DNA from 3 places in the Streptomyces sp. NPDC017676 genome. Region 2 is predicted to be linked to each of the others. Evidence: riboswitches for the same ligand, from Rfam matches in the RefSeq annotation. Region 2 holds a riboswitch; each other region holds the start of a gene.
What was found. A riboswitch is a leader RNA that binds a small molecule or an ion and turns the genes downstream of it on or off. The one in region 2 is predicted to bind thiamine pyrophosphate.

Region 1: it holds a riboswitch for thiamine pyrophosphate, as region 2 does, so the genes downstream of both, ACH4LD_RS28900 (thiamine ABC transporter substrate binding subunit) here and thiO (glycine oxidase ThiO) in region 2, are expected to answer to the same signal.
Region 3: it holds a riboswitch for thiamine pyrophosphate, as region 2 does, so the genes downstream of both, thiC (phosphomethylpyrimidine synthase ThiC) here and thiO (glycine oxidase ThiO) in region 2, are expected to answer to the same signal.

Annotation. Positions count from the first base shown of each region.
Region 1 is NZ_JBIRJA010000014.1:134,377-140,287, forward strand. It holds gene ACH4LD_RS28880 (phosphatidate cytidylyltransferase) at 1-462, shown strand, start outside; gene ACH4LD_RS28885 (cytochrome P450) at 653-1,939, shown strand; gene ACH4LD_RS28890 (hypothetical protein) at 1,980-2,168, shown strand; gene rlmN (23S rRNA (adenine(2503)-C(2))-methyltransferase RlmN) at 2,229-3,335, shown strand; TPP riboswitch at 3,359-3,465, shown strand; gene ACH4LD_RS28900 (thiamine ABC transporter substrate binding subunit) at 3,547-4,620, shown strand; gene ACH4LD_RS28905 (ABC transporter permease) at 4,668-5,911, shown strand, end outside.
Region 2 is NZ_JBIRJA010000007.1:41,639-47,549, reverse strand. It holds gene ACH4LD_RS16520 (FAD-dependent oxidoreductase) at 20-1,252, opposite strand; gene ACH4LD_RS16515 (hypothetical protein) at 1,291-1,641, opposite strand; TPP riboswitch at 1,695-1,806, shown strand; gene thiO (glycine oxidase ThiO) at 1,804-3,000, shown strand; gene thiS (sulfur carrier protein ThiS) at 2,997-3,209, shown strand; gene ACH4LD_RS16500 (thiazole synthase) at 3,213-4,007, shown strand; gene pknB (Stk1 family PASTA domain-containing Ser/Thr kinase) at 4,125-5,911, shown strand, end outside.
Region 3 is NZ_JBIRJA010000009.1:248,919-254,829, reverse strand. It holds gene ACH4LD_RS21565 (hypothetical protein) at 1-156, shown strand, start outside; gene ACH4LD_RS21560 (VWA domain-containing protein) at 274-1,656, opposite strand; gene thiC (phosphomethylpyrimidine synthase ThiC) at 1,747-3,549, opposite strand; TPP riboswitch at 3,542-3,719, opposite strand; gene ACH4LD_RS21550 (YibE/F family protein) at 3,801-5,270, shown strand; gene ACH4LD_RS21545 (SsgA family sporulation/cell division regulator) at 5,506-5,911, opposite strand, start outside.

The DNA.
Region 1 (5,911 bases), on a different contig from region 2:
TACGTGCCGTTCCTGGCCACGTTCGTCGCGATGATGCTCACCGCCGACGACGGCCCCTGGCGGGTGCTCACCTTCCTGCTCCTCACGGTCGTCAGCGACACCGGCGCCTACGCGGTCGGCTGGCGCTTCGGCAAGCACAAGCTCGCGCCGCGCATCAGCCCCGGCAAGACCCGCGAGGGGCTGCTGGGCGCGGTGCTGTTCGCGATGGTCGCCGGCGCGCTGTGCATGCAGTTCCTGATCGACGACGGCAGCTGGTGGCAGGGCCTGCTGCTGGGCCTCGCCGTCGCGGCCAGCGCCACGCTGGGCGACCTCGGCGAATCCATGATCAAGCGGGACCTGGGCATCAAGGACATGGGCACCCTGCTTCCCGGGCACGGCGGCATCATGGACCGGCTCGACTCGCTGCTGCCCACGGCGCCGGTGGTGTGGCTGCTGATGGTGATCTTCGTCGGCTCCACGTGAGCGGTCCTCGTGAGCGCTACGGCTTTCCGGCCCCCGTCCTGAATCAGGGCGGGGGCCGTCGTCGTACCCGTTCCACTCCGCCGTACCCGGATGCCGCAGCAGGAGTCGGCGGGCGGTGCCGGTGCGCGGCAGACTCCCTCAGAGGGCGACCGTTCCACCGCCGCCCGGCGACGCAGCAGGGAGTGAGCCGATGCCCCTCGACCCGACGCCCCTGTCGGCCGACCCGGTGCCCGCCTCCGCTGCCCCCGGCCCCGGCCCCGGTCCCGCTTCCACCCCGCCACCCCCGCCCGTCCGGTTCTGGCCCGTCGACGACCTGCCCGCGCTCGCCCCCGATCCGTTGCTGGACGTGTTGTCGCGTGAGGAGCCGGTCGCGCGGATCAGGTTGCCGTACGGCGAGGGGTGCGCCTGGCTGGTCACGCGGTACGAGGACGTCCGGTTCGTCACCTCGGACCCGCGTTTCTCCCGGGAACGGGTCGTCGGCCGTGCCGTCACCACGATGCGCCCGGTGCCGGTGGCCTCGCAGACGGCGGGCCTGCAGTACATCGATCCGCCCCGGCACACCCGGCTGCGCCGGGTCGTCGCCCGCGCGTTCACCGGGCGGAGCATGCGGCGGCTGCGACCGCTCGCGGAGCGCAGGGCCGCCGGCCTGCTCGACGGGATGGAGCGCGCCGGCGCCCCGGCCGACCTCATGGAGCACCTGCACGGCCCCTTCCCGATCGCCGTGCTCCGCGACTTCCTCGGCGTGGCGGAGAGGGACTGGCACCGCTGGGCCGCGACGGGCGAGGCCCTGCTGTCCGCGGGCGCCGGGTCGGAGGAGCGGGCAAAGGAGGCGGCCCGGACCACCCGGGCCCTGATCACCGAACTGCTCCGCAGGCGCCGAGAGGACCCCCGCGACGACCTGGCCGGCGTGCTGGCGCGGGCCACCGCGGCCGGCGAGATCACCGACGAGGAGGCGGTCTCCCTCGCCATCGCCGTCCAGGTCAGCGGCGGCCACGCGGTCCGCAACAACAGCGGTTCGATGATGTACGCGCTGCTCACCCACCCCGGCCACCTGGACCGGCTGCGCCGCGAGCCGGAGCTGCTGCCCCGGGCCGTGGAGGAGCTGTTCCGCTACGTCCCGCACCGCAACGGCGTCGGCATCCCCCGTGTCGCCACTCAGGACGTGGAGGTCGGCGGCCGGCTGATCCGGGCCGGTGACGTCGTCTACAACGCCTACCTCGCCGCCAACCGCGACCCCGAGGTCTTCCCCGACCCCGGCGCCCTGGACTTCGACCGCGACAACCTCGCCCATGTGGCCTTCGGGCACGGCCCGCACCACTGCCTGGCCGCCGTCATGGCCCGCATGGAGGCCGAGGTCATGATCGGCGCCGTACTCACCCGCTTCCCCGGCATCCGCCTGGCCGTGCCGCCCGAGGAGGTGGAGTTCCAACGGCGGGGCCTGATCCGCGGACCGAGGATTCTGCCCGTGACGTGGTGACCCGTCGCATGGCAAGGTACGCAGGAACACAGGGGGGAACATGATCTTTCTACTGCTCGGCGTCCTGGCGCTCGTCATCGGCGGCTGCGTGTGCGTGGTGTGGGCGGAGCGCGGCGGCCCACGCTGGGTCCGGATCGTCGCGGCCCTCACACGCGGCGCGGGCGAACTGGTGAGCAGCGCCCAGAAGAGCCGGAGCCGGGGCGGCAGCGGGGACACCGACGACGACTAGGAACGACCGCCTCACGCACGCGCCGGGCCACCCGTTCGGATCTGCGACACTGGAACCACCATGCCCAAGCCCGGAGAACTCACTTTCGTCGCGCCGCGCGGAGCCAAGAAGCCGCCGCGGCATCTCGCCGACCTCACGCCCGCCGAGCGCAAGGACGCGGTGGCCGGGATCGGTGAGAAGCCGTTCCGTGCCAAGCAGCTCTCGCAGCACTACTTCGCGCGGTACGCGCACGACCCGGAGCAGTGGACCGACATCCCCGCCGGTTCCCGCGCAAAGCTCCAGGAAGCGCTGTTCCCGGAGCTGATGACCGTCGTGCGGCATCTGTCCACCGACCAGGGGACCACGCGCAAGACGCTGTGGCGGCTGTTCGACGGGACGCTGGTCGAGTCCGTGTTGATGCGGTACCCGGACCGGGTCACGATGTGCATCAGCTCGCAGGCCGGGTGCGGTATGAACTGTCCGTTCTGCGCGACCGGGCAGGCGGGGCTGGACCGGAACCTGTCCACCGCGGAGATCGTCCACCAGATCGTGGACGGCATGCGGGCGCTGCGGGACGGCGAGGTGCCCGGTGGGCCCGCGCGGCTGTCCAACATCGTCTTCATGGGGATGGGCGAGCCCCTCGCCAACTACAAGCGGGTCGTCGGCGCCATCCGGGCGCTCACCGACCCGGCCCCGGACGGGCTGGGCCTCTCGCAGCGCGGGATCACCGTCTCCACCGTCGGGCTCGTGCCGGCCATCCACCGGTTCGCCGACGAGGGCTTCAAGTGCCGGCTCGCGATCTCCCTGCACGCCCCCGACGACGAGCTGCGCGACACCCTCGTCCCCGTGAACACGCGGTGGAAGGTGCGCGAGGTGCTGGACGCCGGGTTCGAGTACACGGAGAAGTCCGGGCGCCGGCTGTCCATCGAGTACGCGCTCATCCGCGACATCAACGACCAGGCGTGGCGGGGGGACAGGCTCGGGCGGCTGCTGAAGGGCAAGCCCGTGCACGTCAACCTCATCCCGCTGAACCCGACGCCGGGGTCGAAGTGGACCGCGTCGCGGCCGGAGGACGAGAAGGCGTTCGTGGAGGCCATCGCCGCGCACGGCGTGCCCGTCACCGTCCGGGACACCCGTGGACAGGAGATCGACGGGGCCTGCGGTCAGCTCGCGGCCACCGAGCGGTAATCTGACCCCGTCCACATATCTTCATATTCCGACAGGGGAGCGCCACAGCGCTGAGAGTGCGGCACCGGGCCGCAGACCCTCTGAACCTCGCCCAGGTCATTCTGGGTAGGGAGTTCGGTCATCACTCAAGCTGTTGCGCCCTGCCCGGGTCTCCCCAGCGGAGCCCGGGCGGGGCCGCGTCTCTTCCTGGCCAACCCCAGGAGGACATCCAGTGCACAACAAGACCTTCGTGGCCGTGGCGGTCGGGCTGGGCCTGATCGGCCTGTCCGCGTGCGGTTCCGGCGGGAGCGGGTCGTCCGCGGACTCCAAGACGGTGACCCTCGTCAGCCACGACTCGTGGGCCGTCTCCAAGAACGTGCTGAAGGACTTCGAGAAGCAGTCCGGGTACAAGGTCAGGGTCCTCAAGGACGGGGACGCCGGGCAGGCCGTCAACAAGGCGGTCCTGACCAAGGACAACCCGCAGGGCGATGTCTTCTTCGGCGTCGACAACACCCTGCTGTCCCGGGCCCTGGACAACGGGCTCTTCCAGCCGTACCAGGCCAAGGGCTACGACACGGTCCGGCCCGAGTTCCGCGTCGACCAGGACAAGCACCGCGTCACGCCCGTCGACACCGGCGACATCTGCGTCAACTACGACAAGGCCTGGTTCAGCGCGCACAAGCTGACGCCGCCGCAGTCCTTCGCCGACCTCGCCGAGCCCCGGTACAAGAACCTGCTCGTCACCGAGAACGCGGCCACCTCCTCGCCGGGCCTCGGCTTCCTGCTCGGCAGCGCCGCACAGTTCGGCGACGGGGGCTGGCAGGGCTACTGGAAGAAGCTGAAGGACAACGGCGTCAAGGTCGTCGACGGCTGGGAGCAGGCCTACTACCAGGAGTTCTCCGGCTCCTCCGAAGGCAGGAAGGCGGGCGGCGACCGGCCGCTCGTGGTGTCGTACGCCTCCTCCCCGCCCGCCGAGGTGATCTACGCCAAGAAGCGGCCCGGCACCGCCCCGACCGGGGTGTCGTACGGGACCTGCTTCCGGCAGACCGAGTACGCCGGGCTGCTGAGCAACGCGAAGAACACCAAGGGCGGCAAGGCGTTCCTCGACTTCCTGCTCACCAAGGAGTTCCAGCAGGACATGCCGCTGAACATGTTCGTCTACCCGGTCGTGCAAGGGGCCGCCGTCCCCGCCGACTTCACCAAGTACGGGCCGGCCGCCAAGGATCCCGAGACCATGGCCCCGGACAAGATCGCCGCCAACCGCGACCAGTGGGTCAAGTCGTGGACGTCACTCGTACTGAAGTGACCGCCCGAGTGAGGGACAGGCGCGGGAACGCGGCTCGGCTCGGCCTCATGGCCCTGCCCGTCGCGTTCTTCGCGCTGTTCTTCGCCTGGCCCGTGGCCGCGATCGTCGCGCGCGGGCTGAAGGCGGACGGCGCCTGGCACCTCGGGCGGATCGTGGACGTCGTCGCCCAGCCGGACATCCGGCACGTGCTGTGGTTCACCACCTGGCAGGCGCTCGCCTCCACCGCGCTCACCCTGCTGCTCGCCCTGCCCGCCGGCTACGTCTTCGCCCGCCTCGACTTCCCGGGCAAGCAACTTCTGCGGGCCGTCGTCACCGTCCCGTTCGTGCTGCCGACCGTCGTCGCGGGCAGTGCCTTCCTGGCGCTGGTCGGCCGGGGCGGGCTGCTGGACGAGCTGTGGGGGGTACGGCTGGACACCACGGTGTGGGCGATCCTGCTGGCCCATGTCTTCTTCAACTTCGCGGTCGTCGTGCGGACCGTGGGCGGGCTGTGGGCGCAGCTCGACCCCCGGCAGGAGGAGGCCGCCCGGATGCTGGGCGCCTCCCCGCTGACGGCCTGGCGAAAGGTCACCCTCCCCGCGCTCGCGCCCGCCGTGGCCGCCGCCGCCCTGATGGTGTTCCTGTTCACCTTCACCTCCTTCGGTGTGGTGCAGATCCTCGGCGGCCCCACCTTCTCCACCCTCGAAGTGGAGATCTACCGGCAGACCTCGGAGGTCTTCGACCTGTCCACGGCCGCCGTCCTCACCCTGGTCCAGTTCGCGGCGGTCGGCGCGGTCCTCGCCGTGCACGCCTGGACGGTACGGCGCCGGGAGACCGCGCTGCGGCTCGTGGACCCGAAGGTGACGGCCCGGCGTCCGCGCGGCGCAGGACAGTGGGCCCTGCTCGCCTCGGTCCTCGCCGTCGTGGCGCTGCTGCTGGTCCTGCCGCTCGCCGTCCTCGTCCGCCGTTCCCTGGACGCGCCCGGCCTCGGCTACTACCGGGCGCTGACCCACACGGACGGCGGTACGTTCCTGGTGGCGCCCGTGCACGCGGTGTGGACCTCGCTCCAGTACGCGGTCGCGGCCACCGCCATCGCCGTGGTGATCGGTGGGCTCGCCGCCACCGCGCTGTCCCGGCGGGACGCGGGACGGCTGGTGCGGGGCTTCGACGCGCTGTTGATGCTGCCGCTCGGCGTCTCCGCCGTGACCGTCGGCTTCGGCTTCCTGATCGCGCTCGACAAGCCGCCGCTGGACCTGCGCCAGTCCTGGATCCTGGTGCCGCTCGCCCAGGCGCTGGTCGGTGCCCCGTTCGTCGT
Region 2 (5,911 bases):
CTGATCCGGACGACAGAGTCTAGTCGGCCGTGGCGTTCTTCAGGGGCCGCGCCGGGTCGGTCAGTGCCTCGGGGTCCATCCGCCGGCCCGCCTCGATCAGACGGCGGCCCTGGGCCAGGTCGCGGGGGCGGCCGACGGCCAGCAGGGCCACCAGGCGGTCCTCGCGGAGCCAGCAGACCGTCCAGGACGGGCCCGCCGGGTCTCCGCGCCGGACCAGGCGGTCGGCCCCGGCGTGGTGACCGGCGTACTGGACGAAGCGGCCGAACTGCTCGGACCAGAAGTACGGCACCGGGTCGTAGACCGCCGGGGTCTCGCCGAGGATGTTCGCGGCGACCGTGCGGGGCCCCTGGAGGGCGTTGTCCCAGTGGTGGACGAGGAGCCGCTCGCCGTAGCGCGCCGACGGGAAGGAGGCGCAGTCGCCGACGGCGTACACACCGGGCACGGAGGTGCTCAGGCGGTCGTCGGTGAGGACCTCGCCGTGCGCGCCCAGCTCGATGCCGGAGCCGGCCAGCCAGCCGGTGGCGGGTCGGGCGCCGATGCCGACGACGACGGCGCCCGCGGGCAGCCGGGTGCCGTCGGCGAGCACCACCTCGCCGGGCTCGACGCGCTCCACGCGCGCGTGGGTGAGCAGTTCCGCGCCCGCCTCGGCGTACCAGGCGGCCATGGGCGCGGCGACCTCGGCGGGCAGCGCGCCGGCGAGCGGATGGTCGGCGGCCTCCACCACGGTCACCGCGCAGCCGGCCTCGCGGGCGGCGGTGGCGAACTCGGCGCCGATCCAGCCGGCGCCCACGACCACGATGTCGTGCTGCCGGGCGAGCACGGGGCGCAGCCGTTCGGCGTCGTCCAGGGTGCGCAGCAGATGCACGCCGGGCACGCCCTCGGTGCCGGGCAGCCGGACCGGTTCTGCGCCGGTGGCGAGGACGAGGACGTCGTACGGCACCGGGCCCGTCTCGGTGTCCAGCTCGTGGTCGGCGGGGCGTACGCCGTACACCTCACAGCCGAGCCGCAGCTCGACCGCGAGGGACTCGAAGTCCACCTCGAAGGCGGAGTCCTCGGCCTTGCCGAGCAGCACCGCCTTCGACAGCGGCGGCCGGTCGTACGGCTGGTGCGGCTCGGCGCCGATGATGGTCACGTCGCCCCGGAAACCCTGCTCCCGCAGGGCGACCGCGGTCTGCACCCCGGCCATGCCCGCGCCGACGACGACCACGCGTCGCGCCGCCGCCGTGCCCTCTTGCGCTGTCTGCTCGCTCACCCGATCACCATAGACAATCGACGCTGACGATCCGTCAGTCAGGGCGCGGGCTCGGTGACCTGCTCCACCACGCTCGTGCCGGAGCCGGCCTGGGACTCCCACTCCCAGGTCTCGTCCAGGCGCACCCGCCCGTCGGGCAGCTCGACGACCGTGGACACGCAGTGCCCCGACGAGGTCGTCCCGTCGGTCTTGAGCTGCACGTACCGGAAGTCCAGCCGGTCGCCCTCCCGGGTGCCGACCAGATGGCCGCGCACGACGTCACCGCCCGTGTACTCGGCCCAGATCTCGCCGTCCTTCTCGTGGTACGCGAACCGTGTGCGGGTACCCACCTGACCTGGGGCTTGGTCCGCCACGGGGGCGAGGATCAGTCCGTCGAGCGATCGGGCCATGGAACGAGGCTCCCTTACGGGTGAGGAGGGCGGCGGGCTAGGGTTGCCACCGTACAAGCACTCGCGGGAGCCCGGACGCACCGGGCTGAGAGGGAGGCTGGCGGCCTCCGACCGTACGAACCTGATCCGGGTCATGCCGGCGAAGGGAGGGGCTGGACGCCCATGTCGTCACGTACGTCCGACGTCCTCGTCATCGGGGGCGGGATCATCGGCCTGGTCACGGCCTGGCGCGCGGCGCAGCGCGGGCTCGCCACGGCCGTGGTGGACCCCGAACCCGGCGGCGGGGCCGCGCGGGTCGCGGCCGGGATGCTGGCCGCGGTCACCGAACTGCACTACGGCGAGGAGACCCTGCTCGCCCTGAACCTGGAGTCGGCCCGCCGCTACCCGGCGTTCGCGGCCGAGCTGAGCGAACTGACCGGCCATGACCTCGGCTACCGCCGCTGCGGCACCCTCGCCATCGCCCTGGACGCCGACGACCGTGCCCACCTGCGCGAGCTGCACGCGCTCCAGCGGCGCTCGGGCCTCGCCTCGGAGTGGCTGTCGGGGCGGGAGTGCCGGCGCCTGGAGCCGATGCTGGCGCCGGGGGTGCGGGGCGGGCTGCGGGTCGACGGCGACCACCAGATCGACCCGCGCCGGCTGGCGGCGGCCCTGGTGGCCGCGTGCGAGCGGACCGGTGTGGTGTTCCACCGGGCGTGGGCGCAGCGGCTGGACGTGGTACGGGACCGGGCCACCGGGGTCACCACGGCGGACGGCACGGCGCTGCGCGCGGACCGGGTGGTGCTCGCGGCCGGCAGTCTGAGCGGGCGCCTCGCGGGCGTGCCGGACGAGCTGCTGCCTCCGGTGCGGCCGGTGAAGGGGCAGGTGCTGCGGCTGACCGTGCCCCCGCGGTACGCGCCGTTCCTGAGCCGGACCGTGCGGGCCGTGGTGCGGGGCAGCCAGGTGTACCTGGTGCCCCGGGAGAACGGCGAGCTGGTCGTCGGCGCCACCAGCGAGGAGCTGGGCTGGGACACGACGGTCACCGCGGGGGGCGTGTACGAGCTGCTGCGCGACGCGCACGAGCTGGTGCCCGGCATCACCGAGCTGCCGCTGACCGAGACCCGGGCCGGGCTGCGCCCCGGCTCCCCGGACAACGCGCCGCTGCTCGGCCCGTCCGGGCTGGCCGGGCTGCTGCTGGCCACCGGGCACTACCGCAACGGGGTGCTGCTCACACCGGTCACCGGGGACGTGCTGGCGCACGCGCTGGTCACCGGTGAGCTTCCGGAGGAGGCGCGTCCGTTCACGCCGCGGCGCTTCGGCACCGCGTCCGGGGAAGACGCCGCGCGCGTGGAGACGATGGAGGAGCTGGAGCAGCCCGCATGAACAGCCAGGTCATGATTTCCGTCAACGGGGAGCGTCGGGAGATCGCCCCGGGGACCGTCCTCGACACCCTCGTCCGGACCCTCACCGCCGCCCCGCGCGGGGTGGCCGCCGCCGTCAACGAGACCGTCGTCCCACGCGCGCAGTGGGCGACGACCGCGCTCGCCGACGGTGACCGGGTCGAAGTGCTCACCGCCGTGCAGGGAGGCTGAGCCATGGCCGACGATCCCCTGGTCCTCAGTGACCTGACCTTCTCCTCCCGGCTGATCATGGGCACGGGCGGGGCGCCCAGCCTGGACGTGCTGGAGCGGGCACTGGTCGCCTCCGGTACGGAACTGACCACGGTCGCGATGCGCCGGGTGGACCCCTCCGTGCACGGCTCGGTGCTGTCGGTGCTGGAGAAGCTCGGCATCCGGGTGCTGCCGAACACTGCCGGCTGTTTCACCGCGGGCGAGGCCGTGCTGACCGCCCGGCTGGCCCGGGAGGCACTGGGCACGGACCTGGTGAAGCTGGAGGTCATCGCCGACGAGCGGACGCTGCTGCCGGACCCGGTGGAGCTGCTGGAGGCGGCTGAGACGCTGGTGGACGACGGGTTCACGGTGCTGCCGTACACGAACGACGATCCGGTGCTCGCGCGCAAGCTCCAGGACGTCGGGTGCGCCGCGGTGATGCCGCTCGGGTCGCCGATCGGGTCCGGGCTGGGCATCCGCAACCCGCACAACTTCCAGCTCATCGTGGAGCACGCGCGTGTGCCGGTGATCCTGGACGCGGGCGCCGGTACGGCGTCGGACGCGGCACTGGCGATGGAGCTGGGGTGCGCGGGGGTGATGCTCGCCTCCGCGGTGACCCGGGCCCAGGAGCCGGAGCTGATGGCCTCCGCCATGAAGCTCGCGGTGGAGGGGGGCCGGCTGGCCCGGCTGGCCGGGCGGATTCCCCGCAGGTACCTCGCCGAGGCGTCGTCACCCGCGGAGGGGCTGGCCGTGCTGGATCCCGAGCGTCCCGCGTTCTGAACCGGTGCCGCGGTTCCGGGCCGGGACGTCGTGGGTGCGTCACAGGTCGGCTGCAGTGCTGGTGGAAAGCGGTCTCGGCGCGGGAACTGCCGGTGCTCCCTCGTAGACTCGCCTCTCGTGGATACGACCCTTCAGGACCCCCTCGTCGGGCAGGTGCTCGACGGCCGGTACCGCGTCGACGCGCGGATCGCGGCCGGCGGGATGGCCACGGTCTACCGGGCCCTGGACACCCGCCTGGACCGTGTGCTCGCGCTGAAGGTGATGCACCCGACGCTCGCGGCCGACGGCGCGTTCGTCGAGCGGTTCATCCGGGAGGCCAAGTCCGTCGCCCGGCTGGACCACCCCAACGTGGTGCAGGTCTTCGACCAGGGGACCGACGGGTCGTACGTCTACCTGGCGATGGAGTACATCGCCGGCTGCACCCTGCGGGACGTGCTGCGCGAGCGGGGCGCGCTGCAGCCGCGGGCCGCGCTGGACATCCTGGAGCCGGTGCTCGCCGCGCTCGGTGCCGCGCACCGGGCCGGGTTCGTGCACCGCGACATGAAGCCCGAGAACGTGCTGATAGGCGACGACGGCCGGGTCAAGGTCGCCGACTTCGGGCTGGTGCGCTCCGTGGACACGGTGACCAGCACGACGGGCGCCGTGCTCGGGACCGTCTCCTATCTCGCGCCGGAGCAGATCGAGCAGGGCGCCACCGACCCGCGCGTCGACGTGTACGCGTGCGGTGTGGTCCTGTACGAGATGCTGACGGGCGCCAAGCCGCACTCCGGGGACTCCCCGGCCCAGGTGCTCTACAAGCACCTCCACGAGGACGTGCCGCCGCCCTCGCAGCTCGTGCCCGGCCTGCCGTACCCGCTGGACGAGCTGGTCGCGTCGGCCACCGCGCGCACCCCGGACATCCGGCCGCACGACGCCGTGGCCCTGCTCGCCCAGGCGCGCGAGGCCCGTCTGTCGCTGACCGACGAGCAGCTGGACGCGCTGCCGCCGCAGGCGCTGACCGCCGAGCACGACAACGCCGAGGACCGCACGAGCGTGATCCCGCGCGCGCTCACCTCCCCCGCGCTCGGCTTCGCTCGCGCGGGGGGACCCCCATCCGGTCCGCTGCCCGTCGACGAGGACACGGACGCCCCTGGGGACGCAATCGACCGCACCGCCCGGTTCCAGAGCCCGCCGCTGCCGCCCCGCCGGCGCCCGGGGCGGCCCCGGCGCGCGGTACTGGCGGTGATCGCGGCCGTGCTGGTGGTGTTCGGTGTGGGCGCCGGGGTCTGGTACATCAACTCCGGCCAGTTCACCAAGGTGCCGCCGCTGCTGGCCAAGACGGAGGCGCAGGCCAAGGAGCGGCTGAAGTCGGCCGGGCTGGACGTCGGGCAGGTCAAGCGCGCGTACAGCGACACGGTCGAGCGCGGCACAGTGATCGACACCGACCCGGCGCCCGGCGCGCGCATCCGGGACCACGACTCCGTGACGCTGACCGTGTCGCTGGGACCGAAGACGGTGGACGTCCCGGACGTGGCGGGCCAGTCACTCGCCAAGGCGCGGGCGCGGCTGAAGGCGGAGGACCTGGAGCCGGGCATGGTCACCCGGGAGTTCAGCGACGACGTCCCCAGGGGCTCGGTGATCGGTACGACACCGGAGGCGGGCACCGAGCGGCACGCGGGTTCGGCGATCGCGCTGATCGTCAGCAAGGGCAGCCCGATCGACGTGCCGGACGTCACCGGTGACGACCTGGAGAGCGCGAAGCAGGAGCTGACGGACGCCGGGCTGAAGGTGAAGGTGGCCGGGGAGCGGATCAACTCCGAGTACGACGAGGGCGCGGTCGCCGCGCAGAGCCCGGGTGACGGCCGCGAGGCGGCCGAGGGCGACACGGTGACGCTGACACTGTCCAAGGGCCCGGAGATGATCGA
Region 3 (5,911 bases), on a different contig from region 2:
ACCCCACCGGCACCGACCGGCCGCATACCCCGCCTCGGTTACGACCGTCCCGGCTTCAGCAGCCCCGACGACGGCACCGCGACCGGCCGCCCGAGCTACACCAGCCCCGACTACACGAGCCCGGACTTCGGCGGCCCGGACCACCGGCCCGAGTGATCCGACCGGCTCTCCTCGGCCTCGGCGCGGCTGCCACCGTGCTCACGCCGGATGTCCTGCGACATCTTCATGCAGGACTGCGTCCCTGAAAGGCTCAGTAGGCTCAACAGGTTCGATTCAGAGGATGCCGGCTTGACCGGCGGCGGTCAGCCAAGCTGGGAACTCGGACAGGAGTCGGTCGTACAGTTCCGGGTCGGAGACCTTACTGATGTCGTCAACGGCGAAGAAGCCGACGTTGTCGACCCGTCGGCCCGGTATCGTGCTGAAGCGCTCCAGCACACCGTAGTTGGCCCGTCCCATCCCCACGAACTGCCAGAAGATCGGTTCCTCGACGGCTTCACGAAGCTCCCGCTCAATCTCCGCGTTGCGATAGACGCCTCCGTCGGAGAAGAACAGCACGAGCGTGGGGACGGTGGCTGGGTGAACGCGAACGAACTGACGAACTTGAGCGATGGCTTTCTGTTCCTCGTTCTGGATACCGACCGTCCGCATGTCCACCTGACCGGCTTGCAGTCCCTTCCTGGGTTTCCTGCTCCGGCGGAAGAGGCTCAGCTCACCTACCCGGACGTGGAGCCGGAGCCATTCGGGGAGGTCCCCCAGGTGTAGATCGGGCAGTCGGGCGGCGTGCGAGGCGAACGTCCAGGCCTGCATCTCACCGTCGTCGTCCAACTGCGCCGCGACCGCGGCCATGCGTTCCACCACGTCGGCCACGACGCCCTTCGAGTACAGGAAGGACATGGAACCGGAAGCATCGAGTACCAGGACGACTCGCGCCGTGACACCGGCGGCACCGTGCTTCTCCAGGCTGACCGCCACCTGCTCCTTGCGCAGGGACAGCCTCTTGCGCATGTCCACGGGGAGCTGTTCCTCGCCCTTGCTGAGGCGCGAGGCGACTGTCGGCGCGGACGGGGCAGGCGGTTCCGGCGCAGGCGCCGGCGGCAGACGGGGTACGACCGTGGCCGGGGGGTCGTCATCAACGGTGATCCCGAAGTCGGTGGCGAGCCCGGCAAGCCCGGAAGCGTATCCCTGCCCGACCGCACGGAACTTCCACCGGCCGCCCCGCAGATAGAGCTCGCCGCCGATGAACGCCGTCTCCGTCGTGGCCTCCATGTCGAATCGGGCCAGTTCCTCCTGCGTGCCTGCATCGAGCAGTCTCAGCGTCATTCCCGATATCTGCCCGAACGTCCCGTCATCGGTGGACGCACACAGCACAACCCTTTCGACTTCCGGTTCCACCGCACGCAGGTCCACCTCGACCGTGTCCGTCGTGACACCAGAACCCCGCTGCTTCCCCACGTGCCTTACGGAGCCTGACGCATGCTGCGGCTGGTTGTAGAAGACGAAGTCACCGTCGCTGCGAACCCGTCCGGCACCGGTGAGCAGCAGCGCCGAGGCATCGACGTCCGGCGCTCCGGGTGTCTCGGACCAAGCAAGCTCAGCGCGCACTGCCCGAGAACCGATCGGAAGGTTGGCGCCCTTGCTCATCGATCTCGCTGTCATGCGGCAAGTCTGGAGCCGGCATGGTTGAGACACCACCTCCACGTCGCAGGGAGCGATGATCCGGCCGCCGAACCACCGCTCCCCGCTCTGTCAGTCGGTCAACGGCAGGTACACCCGGTTGCCGCCGGCGGCGAACTCCTTCGACTTCTGGAGCATCCCCTCGGCGATCTCCTCAGGTGACGCCCCCTCAGCCGCCGCACCACCGAACCGCTGTGTGATGCTCTGGCTGATCTTCATGCTGCAGAACTTCGGGCCGCACATGGAGCAGAAGTGCGCCGTCTTGGCGGGCTCGGCCGGCAGGGTCTCGTCGTGGAACTCCCGTGCCGTGTCCGGGTCCAGCGCGAGGTTGAACTGGTCCTCCCACCGGAACTCGAAGCGGGCGTCGGACAGTGCGTCGTCCCACTCCTGAGCCCCGGGATGCCCCTTGGCGAGGTCCGCCGCGTGTGCGGCGATCTTGTAGGTGATGACGCCGGTCTTGACGTCGTCCCGGTTGGGCAGGCCGAGGTGCTCCTTGGGCGTGACGTAGCAGAGCATCGCCGTGCCCCACCAGGCGATCATCGCGGCACCGATGCCGGAGGTGATGTGGTCGTACGCGGGCGCGACGTCCGTGGTCAGCGGGCCGAGCGTATAGAACGGGGCTTCATCGCAGATCTCCTGCTGAAGGTCGATGTTCTCCTTGATCTTGTGCATCGGGACGTGGCCCGGGCCCTCGATCATGGTCTGTACGTGGAAACGCTTGGCGATCCGGTTGAGTTCCCCGAGCGTCCTCAGCTCCGCGAACTGCGCCTCGTCGTTGGCGTCCGCGATGGACCCCGGCCGCAGGCCGTCACCCAGCGAGTAGGTGACGTCGTAGGCGGCGAGGATCTCGCACAGCTCCTCGAAGTTCTCGTACAGGAACGATTCCTTGTGGTGCGCCAGACACCACGCGGCCATGATCGAGCCGCCGCGCGAGACGATGCCGGTCTTGCGGTTGGCGGTGAGCGGGACGTACGGCAGCCGGACGCCGGCGTGGACCGTCATGTAGTCCACGCCCTGCTCGGCCTGTTCGATGACGGTGTCCTTGTAGATCTCCCAGGTCAGTTCCTCGGCCCTGCCGTCGACCTTCTCCAGGGCCTGGTAGAGCGGCACGGTGCCGATGGGGACGGGGGAGTTGCGCAGGACCCACTCGCGGGTGGTGTGGATGTTGCGGCCGGTGGACAGGTCCATGACCGTGTCGGCACCCCACCGGGTCGCCCAGGTCATCTTCTCGACCTCCTCCTCGATGGAGGACGTCACCGCGGAGTTGCCGATGTTGGCGTTCACCTTCACCAGGAACCGCTTGCCGATGATCATCGGCTCGATCTCCGGGTGGTTGACGTTGGCCGGCAGCACGGCCCGGCCCGCCGCGATCTCCTCGCGGACCACCTCGGGAGAAACGTTCTCCCGGAGGGCCACGAACTCCATCTCCGGCGTGATCTCGCCGCGGCGGGCGTACGCGAGCTGTGTCACCGCCTGGCCGCTACGGCCCCGCCGCGGCTGGCGCGGGCGTCCGGGGAAGACCGCGTCCAGGTTCCGCAGCCCGCCGCGCGGCGAGGTGTGCTTGATCCCGTCGTCCTCGGGACGGACCGGACGGCCCGCGTACTCCTCGGTGTCGCCACGGGCGATGATCCAGTTCTCCCGCAGCGGCGGCAGGCCACGGCGGACGTCTGTGTCGACGAGTGGATCGGTGTACGGGCCTGACGTGTCGTACAGCGTGACCGACTGCCCGTTGGTGAGATGCACCTGACGGACCGGCACGCGCAGATCGGGGCGCGAGCCCTCGACATACGCCTTGTGCCAGCCGATGGACTTCCCGGCCTCCGGGGACTTCTCGTCCTGGACGGAGGCAGGCGTGCGTGCGTCCTTGTTGGCCATGAGACCTACTCCCTACGCCGGCATTACCCGGTAACAGGTTCGGCGGTCGACGCAGCGGTTTCCGTCTGTCGACGTCTCTTGTGGAACACCCCTTGTTCCACGTGAAACATCGCGTATACGGAGGTCAGCGCCCTCTCAGCCCGGTGCTCCGAGCTCCCGCGTGTGCAAAGGTGCCTCCACGCTAGCGTCATGTGTGGCGCGGTGAACAGTGGGCCCCCGCCCGTTCTTGCAATGATCGGGCGGTGACCAGGATGGAGCAGTACCCCTACCAGCCGCCCGAGCCGCCCCGCCAAGACGGCCCGGAAGAAAGCGACGGACACGGCCACGGTCCACGCGGCCACGGTCACCCGCACGGCGGCAGCCACGCGCACGGCGACAGCCACTCGTACGGCGACACCCCATCGCACGGCCACAGCCACTCGCACGGTCACAGCCACAACCACGGCCCGGCTGCCCCCGTCTCCCAGCACCTGCGCAAGGTCATCGCGGCGATCCTGGTCCCCTTCACCGCGGCGGTCCTGGTCGGCCTCGTGGTGCTCTGGCCCGGGCATGCCCCCTCCCACAAGCGCACCGGCGTCGGCTTCGACCGGCAGACCCAGCAGGCCACGGTCACCCGGGTCGTCGAGGTCAGCTGCACGTCGGTGAACGCGGCCGGCGGCACTCCGGCCGGCGACGCCTCCACCGCCGAGGGCACGTCGGCGGAGGCGGGGCCCAACGGAACCTGCAAGAAGGCCACCATCCGGGTCGACACCGGCAAGGACGAGGGCCGTACCTTCACCGAGATCGTGCAGCCGGACCAGTCGCGGCAACTGCACCAGGGCGAGAAGGTCGTGGTCGCCTACGAGCCCTCGGCCCCCAAGGACCTGCAGTACTCGGTGACCGATGTGAACCGCAAGTTCCCCATGGCACTGCTCGCGGGGATCTTCGCGGTGGCCGTCGTGGTGGTGGGCCGGCTGCGCGGGGTCATGGCGCTGGTCGCACTGGCCGTGAGTTTCCTCGTGCTGACGCTGTTCATCCTGCCGGCGATCCTGGAGGGGGCGAACCCGCTGCTGGTCGCCGTGGTGGGGTCGAGCGCCATCATGCTGATCGCCCTGTACATGTGCCACGGTCTGTCGGCGCGTACGTCGGTGGCCGTGCTCGGCACGCTCATCTCGCTCTGCCTGATCGGCGTGCTCGGCTCACTGTTCATCGGCTGGGCGGCGCTGACCGGCAACACGGACGACAACACCGGCCTGATCCACGGCCTGTATCCGTCGATCGACATGAGCGGTCTGCTGCTGGCAGGCGTCATCATCGGTTCGCTCGGCGTCCTGGACGACGTGACGGTGACGCAGACCTCGGCCGTCTGGGAGCTGCACGAGGCCAACCCGTCGATGGGCTGGCGGGGGCTGTACCGGGCGGGCATCCGGATCGGCCGCGACCACATCGCGTCCGTGGTCAACACCCTCGTGCTCGCCTACGCCGGTGCCGCACTGCCGCTGCTGCTGCTGTTCTCGATCGCGCAGAGCAGCGTCGGCACCGTGGCCAACAGCGAGCTGGTGGCCGAGGAGATCGTGCGCACGCTGGTGGGCTCGATCGGTCTGGTCGCCTCGGTCCCGGTCACCACCGCGCTGGCCGCGCTCGTCGTGTCGGCCGACCGGACCGGGCCCGGGGCCACGGCGCTCGCCGGGGCGCAGCCCGCACCGGCACGCGGTGGCCGGGGCCGACGCCGGAAGCGATGACGTAGGGAGGGCTGACGCCGGGAGCGGTCAGCAGCGAGGAGGGCGGAGCGCTCACCCGGCGCCGGCCGTGGCCGTCGTCGAAATCCGGGGGGAGGCCCTTCCGGCGCCGGGAGGAGGCACCGGAGGGGTGAGCACCGCGGCGGGGTGGCCCCGCTGGAACGTGCCCGCCGCAGAAGCGTTCCTGCACAGTCCCGCGCGGGCACGGCGGATCGCCCGTCACCCTTGCCGCAACGCTTCAGCCGGCGCTCTGTTCCTCGGCCAGGATGCGGTCCAGGGCCTCGTCGAGATGAGCGTCGAAATCGGCGAGTGCACCCTCCTGACCGAGCGGAACGAGTTTGTCCGTACGGTCGAGGAAGGCCACGAGCGGTGGCGCCGACGAGCGGAACAGGGCCTGGTCGCCGCCGACCTGGAGCCGGATCAGCACCTCACCCAGCACCTCGGAATCGACGGGGGCGATGTGCACGTCGCCCTCCCCGCACGGGCGGCCGACCCCGTCGATCAGCAGTTCCCGCCCGAAGGCCCAGGTGACCGGAGCATCACCGGGGAGATGGAAGGTGAGGCGTACGGCATACGGATCACAGGTCTCGTAGCGCAACTCCACCGGGATGCGGAAGGAGAGCTCCTCCGACACGAGAAAGCTC